3 regions of the Gottfriedia sp. OAE603 genome follow, and region 1 is predicted to be linked to each of the others. Evidence: a T-box and tRNA genes for the amino acid it is inferred to sense, from the RefSeq annotation. Region 1 holds a T-box; the other regions hold tRNA genes.
What was found. The T-box of region 1 lies ahead of tyrS (tyrosine--tRNA ligase). A T-box ahead of a tRNA ligase gene usually reads a tRNA of that ligase, here a tRNA-Tyr.
Positions count from the first base shown of each region.

Region 1 (4,065 bases):
GAGTTGTGGCAGCAATCGTGGATAATAACGGTAAAGAGGTTGCACCATATACGATGGGGAATCTAGCGATTAAAAAAGGTTGGCCATCAATGATGCATACGATTTGGAATAATGAGGCAAAATTTCAATCTTATTTTTTAAATGATGAATGGTATGTATCAGGTGATTCGGCTTACATGGATGAGGATGGATATTTCTGGTTCCAAGGTCGTGTTGATGATGTGATCATGACGTCAGGTGAGCGTGTAGGACCATTTGAAGTTGAAAGTAAACTTGTTGAACATCCAGCTATTGCTGAAGCTGGCGTTATTGGTATCCCAGATCCAGTTCGTGGAGAAATTATAAAAGCCTTTGTTGCGCTTCGTGATGGTTACGTGGCAACTGATGAGTTGAAAGAAGAAATCCGAAACTTTGTCAAAGTTGGCTTAGCTGCACATGCTGCACCAAGACAAATTGAATTCCGAGATAAACTACCAAAAACACGTAGCGGTAAAATCATGCGTAGGGTGTTAAAAGCATGGGAATTAAACCTACCTACAGGTGACTTATCAACGATGGAGGACTAATCATTAAAGATAAAAACCATTGGAAAATAATCCAATGGTTTTTGTTTACATTATTTTATTTTTTAAAATTTTCGATCTGATCCACCTCCACCTGAACTTCCACCGCCTCCACCTCTGGAACCAGAAGAATTTAACAAAGCTGGTAATAAATTCAAGATGAAATAGGTGAGTACACCATTAAAAAACAACATATCAACAACAATAACAACGATAACAAGGGCAATAATTAAGATGATCTTTACATTCTCCCAAAGAGAGCTCGTTTTCGAATGGCCGTTTTTTTCAGACCCGTTTAATATTACGTTATAAAGCGATTTATAAGTATTTGTTAAAGCAAGTGATTCTTCATCGTTTTTCAAATAAGGAACTGCATTTTGATCTAAAATATGACCTGAACGGATATCAGTTACAACACCTTCTAATCCATACCCAACTTCAATTCGTATTTCTCGATCGTCCTTTGCGTATAGCAAAAGGACACCATTATTCTTTTCTTTATTACCTAGTCTATATTTACGAAAAGCAGTATTAGCATACTCTTTTATATCATTTCCTTCTAAACTAGGAATTGTTAAAACTGCTAATTGCGCAGAAGTTGTATCTTCTAATTTTTTTCCTAATTGAATAAGAGTTTTTGTATCTTGACGATCTAGTACATTAGCATAATCCTGAACATATATGTCTCCAACTGGTGAAGGTACATTTATTTCAGCTTTTGCAATTGAACTAAATGAAAGTAGAAATCCAATTAGAACAATAGATGAGAAAAGTTTTCTCATTTATTACCATCGCCACTAAAATCAACTTCAGGTGTAGCTTTATCGGTATCAGTTACTTCGAAATATTCTTTTTTATCAAAACCAAAAGCTCCTGCTAATAAAACGCCAGGGAATTTTTTGATTTTTTTGTTATATACAGTAACTGCATCATTATAATCTTTACGTGCAATAGCTAAGCGGTTCTCTGTGCCTTCTAGGCTGTCCATTAATGCTCTAAAGTTTTCATTTGATTTTAATTCTGGATAGTTTTCAACTACTACTAATAGGCGGCTTAATGCACCAGATAATTCTTGATCCGCTTTGCTTTTATCAGCTGTCGATTGAGCCCCAGCTAGTTTAGCTCTTGCTTCAGTTACTGATGCAATCACATCTTTCTCTTGTTGTGCATATCCTTTTACTGTATTAACTAAATTTGGTATTAAATCTGATCGACGTTTTAACTGGTTATCAACTTGTGACATTTTATTTGTCACGTTTTCTTCTTGAGTGACAAATCCATTATAACTTCCAACCCCCATAAAGATAAGAACTACTACAATAATGAGAGCAATCCATACACCTTTATTTCTCAATTTTAAACACTCCATTTCTAAAATATGTATTATTGTAACGATATTAAATCATATTACATCAACAGTAGGTATTTTATTCAATGTATGAGTAATTTTTTAAATAAAATTAATTTAATTTTAATTCTCTATTTGACTTACTAGAATTATATGTGTTATAAATGTTTCATAACATTTTAATAGTGAGCGTTGAAAGGTTTAGTAGTGTGAATGGAATTGTCTCAGAGAGCTAATGGTTGGTGAGAATTAGCACAAACATTGACATGAATTACACCCTGGAGCATTCTTTTTCGACATTTGTTATACATAACAAACTAGGATTAGAACGGTTAACAGCCGTTAATTGTATGAGAGGTAGTCTGATTTATTTGGCTACAACTAGGGTGGTACCGCGATTTAAATTATTCGTCCCTACTGTTTAACAGTAGGGACTTTTTATTTTGGTTTGAAAAATGACGATTTAAGGATAGAGAGGATTGATTAAAGGTGACAACGATTTTACAAGATTTAGAATTTCGTGGATTAATTAATCAAATGACTGACGAAGAAGGATTACAAAAATTACTTAATGAAGAATCGGTTTCTTTATATTGTGGTTTTGACCCGACAGGCGATAGCTTACACATCGGTCATTTATTACCTGTTTTAATGCTTAAAAGATTCCAAGTTGCTGGTCATAAACCGATAGGTGTTGTTGGTGGAGCAACTGGTATGATTGGTGATCCAAGTGGTAAAAAAGCAGAACGTACATTAAATACAACAGAAACAGTTCAAATGTACAGTGAACGAATTCGTACACAACTTTTACCTTTCTTAAGCTTTGAAGGTGAAAATGCTGCTAAAGTTGTAAATAACTTTGATTGGACTGGCGATCTAGACGTTATTACATTCTTACGAGATATAGGGAAAAACTTTGGATTAAATTACATGCTTGCTAAAGATTCAGTAGCATCACGTTTAGATGCAGGTATTTCATTTACTGAATTTAGCTACATGATTTTACAATCATATGACTTCCTAAAATTATACCAAGACCATAATTGTAAACTTCAAATTGGTGGAAGTGATCAATGGGGTAATATTACTGCAGGTATGGAATTAATTCGAAAAACTGAAGAAGATTCAAAAGCATTTGGTTTAACTGTACCTTTAGTAACGAAAGCTGATGGTTCAAAATTCGGTAAAACAGAAGGTGGAGCTGTGTGGTTAGATCCAGAAAAAACGACTCCATATGAATTTTACCAATTCTGGATTAACACTGACGATCGAGATGTTGTTAAATACCTAAAATACTTTACTTTCTTATCGCAAGAAGAAATTTTAGAGTTAGAAAAACAATTTAATGAAGCACCGGAGCAACGTGTAGCTCAAAAAGCATTAGCTGCTGAAGTGACGAAATTAGTTCATGGTGAAAAAGCACTTGATCAAGCAATTAAAATTACGGAAGCATTATTTAGTGGGTCTGTAAAAGAATTAACAGCTGAAGAAATCAAACAAGGTTTTAAAGATGTTCCATCATTTGCATTTAATGAAGCAGAAATGGGATTAGTTGATTTATTAGTAGCTGCTAAAATTTCACCATCTAAACGACAAGCACGCGAAGATGTTCAAAACGGTGCAGTGTACGTAAATGGCGATCGTATACAAGATGTTGCAAAAGTTTTATCTAAGCTTGATGCAATTGAAGAGCAATTTATAATAATCCGTCGTGGTAAAAAGAAATACCACTTAATTACATTATCATAATGAATAAACAGTGAACGAAAAAGCAGTAGTATGATTGTCACTAGATACAGAGAGCGAGTGGTTGGTGTGAACTCGTCTAAACAATCAGCGAATTACATTTCGGGAGTTTTCTTTTCGTAGTTAGAGATTCTAATGAAGGGAAGAACGTAAGTCTACGTTACAGATATCGAGTGATAAAGAAAAAACTTTTAATTTGATTTAAAGTGAATTTTCTTTATAACTAGGGTGGTAACGCGATCGAGGTCGTCCCTATTATTATAGGGATAACCTCGATTTTTTATTTTTTAGGTTCTGTTAATATTAATTGTTGATTTTAACTAAAGATATTAAGAGTACTAAAAGAGAATAGCCGGTTCGAGAGTAATTGAAATGGAAGGTGCGAAGACTCCTATGGGAGATGTGGGA
Region 1 is NZ_JBEUNN010000001.1:3,312,531-3,316,595, reverse strand. Features, by position in the region: gene acsA (acetate--CoA ligase) at 1-566, shown strand, start outside; gene ABID96_RS16910 (TPM domain-containing protein) at 629-1,345, opposite strand; gene ABID96_RS16905 (LemA family protein) at 1,342-1,917, opposite strand; T-box leader at 2,095-2,330, shown strand; gene tyrS (tyrosine--tRNA ligase) at 2,410-3,660, shown strand; T-box leader at 3,662-3,914, shown strand.

Region 2 (4,065 bases), 2.7 Mb from region 1:
GGTTTAACCGTTTCAGGATCTGGTTCCATCTCTTCGTGGTGAGTAAAATTAACACCTTTATTCTTTGGACAAATTGTTTGACATGTATCACAGCCATAAATACGATTACCTATTTCTTTTCGGAACTCTAGTGGAATCATTTCTTTTGATTGCGTTAAAAAAGCAATACAGTTTTTAGCATTTAACTGTCCTGGAGCGACAATTGCGCTTGTTGGACATACATCCATACATTTTGTACATTCTCCACATTGATCTTCAATTGGTGTATCCGGCTCAAATGGTAACGAGGTTATCATCTCGCCCAAATAAACATAAGACCCATACTCTGGTGTGATAATCGAACAATTCTTAGCACTCCAGCCAATCCCTGCTCGCTCAGCTACTGCTCGGTCCACTAACTCACCTGTATCTACCATAGATTGAACTTTTGCATTTGGATAATGTAATAAAATAAATGACTCAAGCTGTAACAATTTCTTTTTAACAACAGTGTGATAATCTTCTCCCCATGAAGCACGACAAAATATCCCCCTAGTAGAACCCTTTTTACTTTTCGGGGCATCTTTCATTTTAGAGGGATAAGCTAATGCTATCGCTATTATTGAATGTGCTTCATTCATTATTTTTCTGGCATCTGTTCTACGTTCAATATCTTTTGCTTCAAAACCTGATTGATAGTTTAATTCTTGTTGTTCATATAATCTACTTTTCAAAGTAACAAAAGGATCTGCTGTAGTAAATCCAATTTTATCAATGCCTATTTCCTTACTATATAATATCAATTCTTTTTGAAATTCTTTTATGTTCATCCCTATCACCTTACAGTTCTTTAGTACGAGTATATATTAACTATTCTAGTCAGAAAGTTCATAGTTTAAAAAGTACAGATAAAATGATCATACACTAGAATACATATTTTAGATATTTATTTATCTAACCATAAAAAAACGCAATGTATCGTTCTCCTATGGAATCAATACACTGCGTTGTTATCAAGTTATAATAAATCTTTGAATGCTCATACAACTAACTATATATCTATAAGTTATAGGTAAATAGTAGTGATTGCTGAACTATGTATATAAATTTAACATACATATGTCAGTAACTCAAGAAAAAAATCATATTTTGTCGAATTTTAGTCTTAGTAAATATTGGTAAAAATAAGTAATCAATACGATTATTTGGAAGTGTAACGATTATGATTTTCCGCCAGAATAAATACTTATTAAGTAGAGCAATCCCCTTTATCCCATTAACAAATCTTCTTCTTTTCAACTTACTCCTAAATAAAACAAAAAAAGGATCTTGCATACAGCAAAATCCTTCTTTCTATTTTATATGATAGCGGTGACAGGACTTGAACCTGCACGTCCGTGAAGACAATAGATTTTGAGTCTACCGTGTCTGCCATTCCACCACACCGCCAAAACGATATACAACAATTATAGTATATGACCTATTAATTGTCCAATTATATCTGAATATAAAAACCTCTTACATTTGTAAGAGGTTTTTTTGATACCGAGGGCCGGACTCGAACCGGCACGGGGTCAACCCCCGCAGGATTTTAAGTCCTGTGTGTCTGCCATTCCACCACCCCGGCATGGGAAAATTAAAAAGGCGGTAACCGGATTTGAACCGATGATAAAGGTTTTGCAGACCTCTGCCTTACCACTTGGCTATACCGCCGTAATATGGAGCGGAAGACGGGGCTCGAACCCGCGACCCCAACCTTGGCAAGGTTGTATTCTACCGCTGAACTACTTCCGCATGTGGCTGGGCTACCTGGATTCGAACCAGGGCATGACGGAATCAAAATCCGTTGCCTTACCGCTTGGCTATAGCCCATCAATTTATATATTATATAAAGTAATATATACTTATATCACTTAATTGCTACAATAATTTATATGGGGCGACTGATGGGAATCGAACCCACGAGTGTCGGAACCACAATCCGATGCGTTAACCACTTCGCCACAACCGCCATTATTATTAAATTGGCAGGGGCAGTAGGAATCGAACCCACACCAAAGGTTTTGGAGACCTCTATTCTACCGTTAAACTATGCCCCTATAATAAATGGTGGAGGGGGACGGATTCGAACCGCCGAACCCACAGGGAGCGGATTTACAGTCCGCCGCGTTTAGCCACTTCGCTACCCCTCCGGTTAAAGAGTGCCGACTAGAGGACTTGAACCCCCAACCTACTGATTACAAGTCAGTTGCTCTACCAATTGAGCTAAGTCGGCATTTTTTATTTTTTATCTTTTAAAATAAGATGGTGGCTCGGGACGGAATCGAACCGCCGACACGAGGATTTTCAGTCCTCTGCTCTACCGACTGAGCTACCGAGCCAACTTAAATGGCGGTCCCGACCGGGATCGAACCGGCGATCTCCTGCGTGACAGGCAGGCATGTTAACCGCTACACCACGGGACCATTTGGTTGCGGGGACAGGATTTGAACCTGCGACCTTCGGGTTATGAGCCCGACGAGCTACCAGACTGCTCCACCCCGCGATAATGTGGATACTAATTAGTTTAGTTCCATGAATATTCATTTAATAATATGGTGGAGGATGACGGGCTCGAACCGCCGACCCCCTGCTTGTAAGGCAGGTGCTCTCCCAGCTGAGCTAATCCTCCATAATATAAAAGTGGTGACCCGTACGGGATTCGAACCCGTGTTACCGCCGTGAAAGGGCGGTGTCTTAACCGCTTGACCAACGGGCCAATTTATTGGAAGTCCTAATTTAAATGTGGCGGAGAGCAAGGGATTTGAACCCTTGAGACAGGGTTACCCGCCTACACGATTTCCAATCGTGCTCCTTCGGCCACTCGGACAGCTCTCCAAAATGGCTCCGCAGGTAGGATTCGAACCTACGACCACTCGGTTAACAGCCGAGTGCTCTACCACTGAGCTACTGCGGAATAATCAGAACCAAGCGACGTTCTACTCTCACAGGGGGAAACCCCCAACTACCATCGACGCTGAAGAGCTTAACTGCCGTGTTCGGTATGGGAACGGGTGTGACCTCTTCGCTATCATCACTTGATTCAATTTCCTTGGGACATTAATCATTATATCAAAATATCTACTAAAGTCAATGACTTTTTGCTAATATTTTTTAACGATTGAATGATTTTTTGTACCCTCAAAACTAGATAATGTCATTATCAAACTTGTTAGTTAAGTCCTCGACCGATTAGTATCAGTCAGCTCCACGTGTCACCACGCTTCCACCTCTGACCTATCAACCTGATCATCTCTCAGGGGTCTTACTAGCTTAACGCTATGGGAAATCTCATCTTGAGGGGGGCTTCATGCTTAGATGCTTTCAGCACTTATCCCTTCCACACATAGCTACCCAGCCATGCTCTTGGCAGAACAACTGGTACACCAGCGGTGTGTCCATCCCGGTCCTCTCGTACTAAGGACAGCTCCTCTCAAATTTCCTGCGCCCACGACGGATAGGGACCGAACTGTCTCACGACGTTCTGAACCCAGCTCGCGTACCGCTTTAATGGGCGAACAGCCCAACCCTTGGGACCGACTACAGCCCCAGGATGCGATGAGCCGACATCGAGGTGCCAAACCTCCCCGTCGATGTGGACTCTTGGGGGAGATAAGCCTGTTATCCCCGGGGTAGCTTTTATCCGTTGAGCGATGGCCCTTCCATGCGGAACCACCGGATCACTAAGCCCGACTTTCGTCCCTGCTCGACTTGTAGGTCTCGCAGTCAAGCTCCCTTATGCCTTTACACTCTTCGAATGATTTCCAACCATTCTGAGGGAACCTTTGGGCGCCTCCGTTACTCTTTAGGAGGCGACCGCCCCAGTCAAACTGCCCACCTGACACTGTCTCCGAGCCGGATAACGGCTCTAGGTTAGAATTTCAATACAGCCAGGGTAGTATCCCACCGACGCCTCCACCGAAGCTGGCGCTCCGGCTTCTCAGGCTCCTACCTATCCTGTACAAGCTGTACCAAAATTCAATATCAAGCTGCAGTAAAGCTCCACGGGGTCTTTCCGTCCTGTCGCGGGTAACCTGCATCTTCACA
Region 2 is NZ_JBEUNN010000001.1:643,276-647,340, reverse strand. Features, by position in the region: gene queG (tRNA epoxyqueuosine(34) reductase QueG) at 1-809, opposite strand, end outside; tRNA gene ABID96_RS03235 (tRNA-Leu) at 1,346-1,428, opposite strand; tRNA gene ABID96_RS03230 (tRNA-Leu) at 1,523-1,606, opposite strand; tRNA gene ABID96_RS03225 (tRNA-Cys) at 1,622-1,692, opposite strand; tRNA gene ABID96_RS03220 (tRNA-Gly) at 1,699-1,773, opposite strand; tRNA gene ABID96_RS03215 (tRNA-Gln) at 1,777-1,851, opposite strand; tRNA gene ABID96_RS03210 (tRNA-His) at 1,915-1,990, opposite strand; tRNA gene ABID96_RS03205 (tRNA-Trp) at 2,005-2,078, opposite strand; tRNA gene ABID96_RS03200 (tRNA-Tyr) at 2,087-2,171, opposite strand; tRNA gene ABID96_RS03195 (tRNA-Thr) at 2,182-2,254, opposite strand; tRNA gene ABID96_RS03190 (tRNA-Phe) at 2,285-2,360, opposite strand; tRNA gene ABID96_RS03185 (tRNA-Asp) at 2,369-2,444, opposite strand; tRNA gene ABID96_RS03180 (tRNA-Met) at 2,448-2,524, opposite strand; tRNA gene ABID96_RS03175 (tRNA-Val) at 2,575-2,650, opposite strand; tRNA gene ABID96_RS03170 (tRNA-Glu) at 2,663-2,737, opposite strand; tRNA gene ABID96_RS03165 (tRNA-Ser) at 2,765-2,856, opposite strand; tRNA gene ABID96_RS03160 (tRNA-Asn) at 2,861-2,935, opposite strand; rRNA gene rrf (5S ribosomal RNA) at 2,945-3,060, opposite strand; rRNA gene ABID96_RS03150 (23S ribosomal RNA) at 3,191-4,065, opposite strand, start outside.
Region 2: it has a tRNA-Tyr gene. The T-box ahead of tyrS (tyrosine--tRNA ligase) is inferred to sense a tRNA for this amino acid. The anticodon was not compared.

Region 3 (4,065 bases), 630 kb from region 1:
GGTATGAGTAGCGAAAGACGGGTGAGAATCCCGTCCACCGTATGCCTAAGGTTTCCTGGGGAAGGCTCGTCCTCCCAGGGTTAGTCAGGACCTAAGCCGAGGCCGACAGGCGTAGGCGATGGACAACAGGTTGATATTCCTGTACCACCTGATTTCCGTTTGAGCAATGGAGGGACGCAGAAAGATAGGGTAAGCGCGCTGCTGGATATGCGCGTCCAAGCAATTAGGCTGATGTGTAGGCAAATCCGCACATCGTTAAGGCTGAGTTGTGATGGCGAGGGAAATATAGTACCGAAGTTCCTGATTCTACGCTGCCAAGAAAAGCTTCTAGCGAGGAAATAGGTGCCTGTACCGCAAACCGACACAGGTAGGCGAGGAGAGAATCCTAAGGTGAGCGAGAGAACTATGGTTAAGGAACTCGGCAAAATGACCCCGTAACTTCGGGAGAAGGGGTGCTCTTTTGGGTGCAAGCCCGGGAGAGCCGCAGTGAAAAGGCCCAAGCGACTGTTTAGCAAAAACACAGGTCTCTGCGAAGCCGTAAGGCGAAGTATAGGGGCTGACGCCTGCCCGGTGCTGGAAGGTTAAGAGGAGGGGTTATCCCTTACGGGAGAAGCTCTGAATTGAAGCCCCAGTAAACGGCGGCCGTAACTATAACGGTCCTAAGGTAGCGAAATTCCTTGTCGGGTAAGTTCCGACCCGCACGAAAGGCGTAACGATTTGGGCACTGTCTCAACCATAGACTCGGTGAAATTATAGTACCTGTGAAGATGCAGGTTACCCGCGACAGGACGGAAAGACCCCGTGGAGCTTTACTGCAGCTTGATATTGAATTTTGGTACAGCTTGTACAGGATAGGTAGGAGCCTGAGAAGCCGGAGCGCCAGCTTCGGTGGAGGCGTCGGTGGGATACTACCCTGGCTGTATTGAAATTCTAACCTAGAGCCGTTATCCGGCTCGGAGACAGTGTCAGGTGGGCAGTTTGACTGGGGCGGTCGCCTCCTAAAGAGTAACGGAGGCGCCCAAAGGTTCCCTCAGAATGGTTGGAAATCATTCGAAGAGTGTAAAGGCATAAGGGAGCTTGACTGCGAGACCTACAAGTCGAGCAGGGACGAAAGTCGGGCTTAGTGATCCGGTGGTTCCGCATGGAAGGGCCATCGCTCAACGGATAAAAGCTACCCCGGGGATAACAGGCTTATCTCCCCCAAGAGTCCACATCGACGGGGAGGTTTGGCACCTCGATGTCGGCTCATCGCATCCTGGGGCTGTAGTCGGTCCCAAGGGTTGGGCTGTTCGCCCATTAAAGCGGTACGCGAGCTGGGTTCAGAACGTCGTGAGACAGTTCGGTCCCTATCCGTCGTGGGCGCAGGAAATTTGAGAGGAGCTGTCCTTAGTACGAGAGGACCGGGATGGACACACCGCTGGTGTACCAGTTGTTCTGCCAAGAGCATGGCTGGGTAGCTATGTGTGGAAGGGATAAGTGCTGAAAGCATCTAAGCATGAAGCCCCCCTCAAGATGAGATTTCCCATAGCGTTAAGCTAGTAAGACCCCTGAGAGATGATCAGGTTGATAGGTCAGAGGTGGAAGCGTGGTGACACGTGGAGCTGACTGATACTAATCGGTCGAGGACTTAACTAACAAGTTTGATAATGACATTATCTAGTTTTGAAGGTATAAAATGGAAGAACTTCCAAAAAAATCTTCAAAAAATGTTGACTTTGATTGATATTTTGTTATAATAATCAATGTCATAAGCAAATGAATCAAGTGATGATAGCGAAGAGGTCACACCCGTTCCCATACCGAACACGGCAGTTAAGCTCTTCAGCGTCGATGGTAGTTGGGGGTTTCCCCCTGTGAGAGTAGAACGTCGCTTGGTTCTGATTATTCCGCAGTAGCTCAGTGGTAGAGCACTCGGCTGTTAACCGAGTGGTCGTAGGTTCGAACCCTACCTGCGGAGCCATTTTTTATGCTTCCATAGCTCAGCAGGCAGAGTACTTCCATGGTAAGGAAGAGGTCACCGGTTCGAGCCCGGTTGGAAGCTTGGAAAAGACTTATACATATGGCCCGTTGGTCAAGCGGTTAAGACACCGCCCTTTCACGGCGGTAAAACACGGGTTCGAATCCCGTACGGGTCACCATTTATATTACGGAGGATTAGCTCAGCTGGGAGAGCACCTGCCTTACAAGCAGGGGGTCGGCGGTTCGAGCCCGTCATCCTCCACCATTTAATTTAATAATACCGGAGGGGTAGCGAAGTGGCTAAACGCGGCGGACTGTAAATCCGCTCCCTGTGGGTTCGGCGGTTCGAATCCGTCCCCCTCCACCATTTATTGTTGGGCTATAGCCAAGCGGTAAGGCAACGGATTTTGATTCCGTCATGCCCTGGTTCGAATCCAGGTAGCCCAGCCATTTTTTATTTACACAATTTCATTCAAATTGATCGTAATATTTATTACGAGCCATTAGCTCAGTAGGTAGAGCATCTGACTTTTAATCAGAGGGTCGAAGGTTCGAATCCTTCATGGCTCACTTTTTTTTATATGCGGAAGTAGTTCAGTGGTAGAATACAACCTTGCCAAGGTTGGGGTCGCGGGTTCGAGCCCCGTCTTCCGCTCCATTTCTGTATAAATATATATCGGGGCCTTAGCTCAGCTGGGAGAGCGCCTGCCTTGCACGCAGGAGGTCAGCGGTTCGATCCCGCTAGGCTCCACCAATATACATAAAGTGTAACCTTAGTCTTTTGACTAAGGTTTTTTGTTGTCTAAAAACATAAAATATAGAGATGATAAATGCATATGTATACAAAAAAATGTTGAGTTGACCCATTCGTTTCAAAAGATTTAAACTATTAATATAATTAATAACTTTAAGAATCTAATTTAGGGTTCTTTATTTAAAAAATAAAGTAAGCGTTTTCTTACGTAATTGACATAGGGGGAAATAACATGAAAAAAGAAATTTCGATTATTGGGGTACCTTTAGATTTAGGGCAAACAAGACGTGGAGTGGATATGGGACCAAGTGCAATTAGATATGCACAGCTTCATGAACGCATTGAAAATCTTTCATATAATGTTGAAGATTTAGGGGATATTTTAGTAGACCGTACGTTAGTAAAAGAAGATCACTTTGAACATAATCTAAAAAACTTAAAATCAGTAAAAGATACTTGTGAGAAGCTTGCAGTTGAAGTTGATGAAGTCATTAAAAGTAACAGAATGCCTCTAGTACTAGGTGGAGACCACAGTATTGCGATTGGTACATTAGCAGGTGTTTCAAAGCACTATAATAATCTAGGTTTAATTTGGTTTGATGCTCATGGAGATTTAAATACAGCAGAAACTTCACCGTCTGGAAATATCCATGGTATGTCACTAGCTGTGTCATTAGGTCATGGACATGATTTATTAACGAAGATTGGTGGTTACTTCCCTAAAGTAAAACCAGAGAATGTAATCATTATAGGAGCTCGTGATCTTGATGAAGGTGAAAGAGCAATTATTAAAGAATTAGGCATTAAAGTTTATACAATGCATGAAGTTGATAAATTAGGTATGACAAAAGTGATGGAAGAAACAATTGATCACTTAAAAGACTGTGACGGTGTACATTTATCATTAGACCTTGATGGTTTAGATCCGATCCATGTACCTGGTGTTGGTACGCCTGTTTCTGGTGGTATCACTTACAGAGAAGGTCATTTAGCAATGGAAATGTTATCTGAAGCAGATATCATTACATCAATTGAATTTGTAGAAGTTAATCCAATCTTAGATGAAAAAAATAAAACAGCAATCGTGGCTGTGGCTTTAATTGGATCATTACTTGGAGAAAAATTATTATAAAACAATGAATTATATGTTATAACTGTAAAAGCTAGCATGATGATGTGCTAGCTTTTTTCATTTATATTTCATAGAAATATCATATATTCAAATAATTGTTAAGATAGTTAATAATTCTCAAATTTTGTGTATAACGAAAATATGGTATAATACTGAAGATACGGGTTTTAATATTAATAATTAGGAGGGTAAAAGGTGCCTTCTTTACATATAAATTTCT
Region 3 is NZ_JBEUNN010000001.1:3,947,079-3,951,143, reverse strand. Features, by position in the region: rRNA gene ABID96_RS19880 (23S ribosomal RNA) at 1-1,635, shown strand, start outside; rRNA gene rrf (5S ribosomal RNA) at 1,761-1,876, shown strand; tRNA gene ABID96_RS19870 (tRNA-Asn) at 1,886-1,960, shown strand; tRNA gene ABID96_RS19865 (tRNA-Thr) at 1,969-2,041, shown strand; tRNA gene ABID96_RS19860 (tRNA-Glu) at 2,062-2,138, shown strand; tRNA gene ABID96_RS19855 (tRNA-Val) at 2,149-2,224, shown strand; tRNA gene ABID96_RS19850 (tRNA-Tyr) at 2,242-2,326, shown strand; tRNA gene ABID96_RS19845 (tRNA-Gln) at 2,335-2,409, shown strand; tRNA gene ABID96_RS19840 (tRNA-Lys) at 2,457-2,529, shown strand; tRNA gene ABID96_RS19835 (tRNA-Gly) at 2,543-2,617, shown strand; tRNA gene ABID96_RS19830 (tRNA-Ala) at 2,638-2,713, shown strand; gene rocF (arginase) at 2,946-3,845, shown strand; gene cdaA (diadenylate cyclase CdaA) at 4,041-4,065, shown strand, end outside.
Region 3: it has a tRNA-Tyr gene. The T-box ahead of tyrS (tyrosine--tRNA ligase) is inferred to sense a tRNA for this amino acid. The anticodon was not compared.